Regions from separate parts of the Parabacteroides sp. MSK.9.14 genome, predicted to be linked through region 2. Evidence: riboswitches for the same ligand, from Rfam matches in the RefSeq annotation. Region 2 holds a riboswitch; the other holds the start of a gene.

Region 1 (3,423 bases), on a different contig from region 2:
ATTCCATGTAAACCCGATATTATATTGAGTTGCTTTTTCCGGTTTCAAATTGACATTCCCCATACGCAGATAATACAGATCCGTAAAAGTCGGGACACGGAATATATCTTTATAAGAAGCCCGAATACGAAAAGACTGTTCCTGGAACGGACGCCAGGAGATACTTACTGCCGGAGAAAGCCTTTTCTTATCTGCCGGCCTATCTCCATTCTCAACCTTGTCCGTTATATAAGTGCTCAGCAAACTGGCTGTAGCTGTCAACACCGGGCTTTTATATTGTGCGGCAAATGCGGTAAGCGAAGTCCAACGTTTGGGAGTCGGAGTATTTACGAAATTGTTTACCAAAGTATTCCGCGCGATATCCGTATTCAACGAAAAAGAGACATAAGAACAGGGCGTATACAAAATTCCTGCCGATCCGTAATATTCGTTTTGAGTATTCAGATCTTCCTGTTTGCCTCCGGAATATTTATTGCTGATATCGCGATACTTGCTGAACGAATAATTGTATTTGGCATTTGCCTGGAATTTCAAGCGATCAAACCATTCGTTCTCATAATGAAGCTGTGTAAAAAAGTCATTATCCCATACCCGTTCACGGGCATTGCTATTATAAAGAATTACCGAACCGGGAAGTCCCCGTTCCGAATCGTAATAATAAACCTTGCCATTCAATTTTCCACCCCGTCCGAAATGACCATACACATTTCCTTCCAGACGAAGAGACTGAACATCGCTGTTCTTACGGATTTCTTCTGTAACCTCCTTACCATTTATCAGTGTAAAAGGATAATCTCCTTTTGCACTCAACCAATCTGCATGCAGAGATGCGGACCACCGATTTCCTATTCTCTGCTCATAACGTACCACCGGGTTGAACAATCCGAATGAACCTCCTTTCAGTTTCACATAAGCATTATAAGATTTTTCCTTAAACAGGGGAGCCGCAGTCTTTATGCTCAACGCCCCTGCCGAAGCGTACATCCGTGCCGTCTGGAAGATGTCGTCGGCCTGACCGATCGACAGGGAGATCATATCGACATTGTCCAGTGAAAAGCGACTGATATCCACCTGGCCGCTCTGTGCATCCGTGACCGTCACCCCGTCATAGCAGACAGCCGTATGTTTGGCACCGAGGCTGCGGACGGAAACGGTTTTCAAACCTCCTATACCTCCGTAATCCTGTACGGTCACACCGGAAAAGCGTTTTACGGCTTCCGACAAGTCCTGCACACCGAGCCGTTCGATCCCAGCCTTGTCCATCACCTGAAGCGGTGTACTCTCACGGGTGGTGGAAGGGCGTACCTTTCCTAACACCTCGACACCCGAAAGCTGGTGATAGGTCGTCGTGTCTACCTGCGCATACAAAGCGGCAAACGGAAATAGCCAGGCACATAACAGGCCCGACAATCGTTTTACAAATATATTCTGCATACCTTTTCGATTCATCAGTTCCTTTACCCGAGGAACCGGATACCGAATAATGGCAGGTTTTCTGGCTTGTTCCCCCCTTTTCAATTGATAATTGATAATGGACAATTACCAACTAACGGCAGCCTTCCCGGTGTTCAAATTGTCAATTCTCAATTGAACCACCAGTGGCAACAAGATTTGCCGGGGTTTCAGAACTTACAGCTACAGGTACAGCTCCGGACTTTCACCGGATTCCCTTTTACTAACCGTCAGCGGAAGCAAATACGGTTACACCATAATCCGATTGCAAAGGTAGAAAAAACAGATGAGTAATCCTTTTTATTTAACAAAGTAAAACATTTCATCTGTTTTTCGCCAACAAAACGGCATATCATGCTTAGAATCTTCTATCTCTATGGTTTACAAAATAAGCTATTCCTACTATTTTGGTTCATTTCAGAACTCGATTGGTTCATTTTAGAAGAGGTTGAAATTAGTTGAATATTTAACTAAGTACAAAAAGACTCAAAAAGTAATATTTCCGGTTTTCGGAAATTCATAATTCGTAATATTGCAGCTGAAGATTTGAATAGGATTAAGGAAAAAAGAGATTGTATGGGAGAAATAAAAGGTTATATCTCACAGGTTATCGGTCCGGTCGTGGACATCCATTTCGATAATGACAAGGAAGAAAAGATAACACTTCCCCGCATCCACGACGCAATGGAGATAACCCGCCCCAATGGAAAAATCCTGATTGTGGAAGTCCAGCAGCATATTGGGGAAAACACGGTCCGTACCGTAGCGATGGATACGACAGACGGACTGAAGAGAGGAATGGAAGCCATTTCGCACGGTTCGCCCATCACGATGCCGGTCGGCGACCAGGTAAAAGGGCGTTTGATGAACGTAACGGGGAATCCCATTGACGGAATGACCGAACTCGACAAGAAAGGGGCTCTTCCGATCCATCGTGAACCGCCCAAGTTCGAAGACCTGACCACCAGCCGTGAAGTCTTATACACCGGTATCAAGGTGATCGACCTGCTCGAACCTTACTCCAAAGGAGGCAAGATCGGTCTGTTCGGGGGAGCTGGCGTAGGAAAGACGGTTCTGATCATGGAGTTGATCAACAACATCGCGAAGAAGAACAACGGATTCTCCGTCTTTGCTGGTGTGGGTGAACGTACACGCGAAGGAAACGATCTGCTGCGCGAGATGATCCAATCCGGAGTCATCCGCTACGGCGAAGAATTCAAGAAAAGCATGGAGGCAGGTCATTGGGATTTGTCCAAGATCGATTATGATGAACTGGCCAAGTCGCAGGCGACACTGGTCTTCGGCCAGATGAACGAACCGCCGGGAGCCCGCTCTTCGGTAGCCCTTTCAGGACTGACGATCGCCGAGTCTTTTCGTGACCTAGCGGCAGAGGGGGAAACAAGAGACATCCTTTTCTTTATCGACAATATCTTCCGGTTCACACAGGCCGGTTCGGAAGTATCCGCCCTGCTGGGACGTATGCCGTCCGCCGTCGGTTACCAGCCGACACTGGCCACCGAGATGGGAGCCATGCAGGAACGCATCACTTCCACTAAGAAAGGTTCCATCACTTCCGTTCAGGCAGTTTATGTGCCAGCAGACGACCTGACGGACCCGGCTCCGGCAACGACCTTTACGCATCTGGATGCTACCACGGTATTGAGCCGTAAGATCACCGAACTCGGTATCTATCCGGCCGTCGACCCGCTGGAATCCACTTCGCGCATCCTGGACCCGTTGATTGTGGGCAAAGAGCATTACGAAACGGCACAGCGTGTGAAACAAATCCTCCAACGCAACAAGGAACTGCAAGACATCATCTCGATCCTCGGTATGGAAGAACTTTCCGACGAAGACCGTCTGACCGTCAACCGCGCTCGCCGTGTACAGCGTTTCCTTTCACAGCCGTTCTCCGTGGCGGAACAATTCACCGGCGTGCCGGGCGTCATGGTCTCCATCGAAGATACGATC
Region 2 (3,423 bases):
CCATAAAGGTTCGTTACCGTTTAAATGCACGATCCATCTCCCGGCGGTCGTCCCGTTCCTTGATAGAGTCGCGTTTGTCATATTCCTTCTTACCTTTGGCAATAGCCACAACGACTTTGGCCAGTCCTTTATCATTAATAAAAAGACGTGTCGGAATAATTGTAAAGCCATTATTGCGGGCAGCGCTTTCAATCTTCCGCAATTCCTTTTTAGTCAGCAACAGCTTGCGGTCACGGCGAGCCGTATGGTTATTGTATGTCCCGTAGAAATATTCTGCCACATACATATTCTTCACCCACAATTCCCCCTTCTCCACAATACAAAACGTATCAACCAGACTCGCCTTTCCCAAGCGTATCGATTTGATCTCCGTACCGGTCAGCACGATCCCTGCCGTAAACGTGTCGAGCAACTCATAATCGAAAGTCGCCCGCTTGTTCTTTATCTGTATGTTATTACTAATCTTCTCTTTCATCTTATTCTCCTATCAAAAACGTAAACCGGGCATCAGCATGGAAAGAATTACCTCGATCAACCAGGGCGTCAGCAAAATCAGACCGGTCGCGGTCCCGACAAACTTCAGGCGTATCTTCTCCTCCACCTGCATATAAGGGCCGGCCCCTTCCCATACGATATAAAATGTATATAACACAAATATACGCAAAAAGAAAAACTCCGGAAGTAACATCAACACGATGTTCAATGCAAACATCAACGAAGACGAATAGCCGACAAAGCGTTGACACAGTTTCATATCCTTCTCCCGTTTGAACCATCCCTGCCAAATCTCATTCAGCAAATAGGAAGCCAGATAAAAGCCGCCGAACGCAGCGACTAATGTCCGGATAGACGACTTCAACGCCAGTTCGACATCAAACTCCTTCCGAGTGAACAGCACGCCTAAAAAAGCAGCAACCGTAACGAATCCGATGAGAGGATACACAAACCGGGATAAAAACTCATCGTCCTTTTCTTCTTTTCTCGTCAGAATATCCCACGCCTTTCCCGGCTGGGAGATGATGGCTACAACCAATTTAAATATCTCTTTATACATTTTTCAATACGCTCGTTTGCTATTTATCATTTTATTTGCCTTTTCCTGTCAAGTCTATTGTAAACACGTCGGAACTTTTCCAGTTTATCGATGCAGAATCCTTCCCGAACGAATATGCATAGTTAATCCGGAACTTCAGTTCATCCGAATGATTCTTTTCCGCCTTTTTCACCAGATCTTCGATATTGAACGCACAAGGAATAATCATCGCCTCGCCTCTTGTCGTGTCCGCCTTGATTCTGATCGTGCGGAGGTAGAGGCTATAAATATTATCGTCTCCCAACAATTTATCCGAATTATAGGACAAAGAGAAACTGTCCACTTGGTTTGCCGGGTGATTGCTTATCTCCGTGAACAGGAACAAATTGCCTCTGATATAAGCGGAACGCGCCTGGAGGGAAGAAAGCAACAGTTCGTCCTTTGCAACAATAGAGGTATCGGTCAACGTATTATAGAAGTTCCAACGATTAACCTCCGAGATCGTATTTTCATAAATAATAGCCTCGGTATAACTGGTATCCGTCCCTGCCCCCATATTGTTTGCGACCCCGTAATCGATGGAATAATCAAACAAAATACATTCTCCGTTTTCCACATTGGCATTCTGGAAGTCTTCCGAAGAGACCACTACGTCCCCCTTGGTATAAATAGCCTTACCAGGTCCGTAACCGGTCACCACTACCCCTGCCTGGTTTGCCATCGTCAATTGGGTGGCCGGGTCTCCCAAACAAGAATTCAACACAACCAAACAAAAGGCCAAAACGCCATATAATACTGTTTTTCTCATTTCCATATACAAATTTGAAGTCGTATTTATCTTCCTCTCTTTATGGAGGAAACGCACAAAGGTACGAAAAAAAGGTTTATACGACAAAAGCCGGAAGATTAATCACACTCATAAAAGGAAAGCATGAATCGAGGCGGAGCTCATCCCACCCACAGATTCATGCCTCTTTTCCTAATTATTATGGCAAAATAATTAAAAACAAGTAAATAGCTACGGGAAACGGAAATAAAGAAAGGCAAAAGCCTACGGCTTCACAGTTCTCTTCCGGCCTATCCTCGAAGCCGTCGAAAAAATATGCGTTGCAGGTCTTCTGACTTACTTCCGGTATGAGCGCCTTCCCAACTCGCGTCAGTGGCATAAAAGAATTGCCCAATCCGTTTTGAAGCTTACAGCAGCGGGACTGTCCGGGATTTGCACCCGATTCCCTTTTAATCCTTTTCCGCAGATTGCGAAGCAGGAACAATGCATGGGACAAATATAAAGATATTTTCCATATATTTCTCATCTTCTTACAGAAAAAAGCTGAAACCGACTCCAGACCCGTTAAGCTTTGCGGTAAGCCTCGACAGCTTCCTGAACGGAGCCGTACATCAACAGCAGATGGCGGGATTGGTTATAGGGAAGATTCAATTCCTCGGCAACCATGCGGGTTCCACGGTCTATAAGTTTCTGATTGGTGAGCTGCATATTGACCATCCGGTTTCCTTTAACCCTACCCAATCGGATCATAACGGAGGTGGAGATCATGTTCAGGATCATTTTCTGCCCCGTGCCGGATTTCATACGGGAACTGCCAGTGACAAACTCCGGCCCGACAATCATTTCGATTGCGATATCGGCCTCCATCGCCATCGGTGAATCTGGATTGCTGGAAATGGAGGCAGTCAGGATGCCCTGTTCACGTGCTTTGCGAAGGGCACCGATCACATAGGGAGTCGTCCCGGAAGCAGCAATGCCGATCACGGTATCCTTCGTATTAACCCGGTGCTCCAACAATTCCTGCCAGCCGCGTTCCTCATCGTCTTCGGCATTCTCCACAGGATTCCGGAGGGCAGTATCGCCACCAGCTATCAAGCCGACAATCAGTGTGGAAGGCATCCCGAACGTCGGGGGGATTTCGGAAGCATCCAAAACTCCCAACCGCCCGCTGGTTCCAGCTCCCAGATAAAAGATCCGTCCGCCCTGCTTCATGCGGGGAACGATCTGCAAAACCAATTCTTCTATTTTGGGGATTGTCTCTCGGACAGCCAACGCCACTTTCTGATCTTCCGTATTGATATCTTCAAGCAAGTCCCGGACGGACTTCCGTTCCAGGTCGTTATAGAGAGAATTCTGTTCCGTTATCTTAATGAATGACATAGCTTATTACAATTTACACGTTGCAAAGCTACTAAAAATATCACATTTACATGTCGGTAAACTTCAAGCAAACAGGCTTACTAACTCGGATGTCTTTTCCCGTATCTTTCAACAAACCGCTTTGCTTGTCTATTTCGTAAACCTGCACGATATGACTATCCCGACAAGCGCAAAGCAGGAACTTGCCGTTGGGGGTGATGACGAAATTACGCGGATGAATACC

What was found. Region 2 has a riboswitch for cobalamin ahead of KTG12_RS05255 (hypothetical protein). Riboswitches for the same ligand answer to the same signal wherever they lie in the genome.
Region 1: another riboswitch for cobalamin. It lies ahead of KTG12_RS13850 (TonB-dependent receptor); the one in region 2 lies ahead of KTG12_RS05255 (hypothetical protein).

What each region holds. Positions count from the first base shown of each region.
Region 1 is NZ_JAHPXO010000025.1:53,510-56,932, reverse strand. It holds gene KTG12_RS13850 (TonB-dependent receptor) at 1-1,434, opposite strand, end outside; cobalamin riboswitch at 1,468-1,726, opposite strand; gene atpD (F0F1 ATP synthase subunit beta) at 2,029-3,423, shown strand, end outside.
Region 2 is NZ_JAHPXO010000006.1:147,370-150,792, forward strand. It holds gene metH (methionine synthase) at 1-4, opposite strand, end outside; gene smpB (SsrA-binding protein) at 14-475, opposite strand; gene KTG12_RS05250 (YIP1 family protein) at 488-1,054, opposite strand; gene KTG12_RS05255 (hypothetical protein) at 1,086-1,841, opposite strand; cobalamin riboswitch at 2,124-2,321, opposite strand; gene murQ (N-acetylmuramic acid 6-phosphate etherase) at 2,385-3,200, opposite strand; gene KTG12_RS05265 (lactonase family protein) at 3,247-3,423, opposite strand, start outside.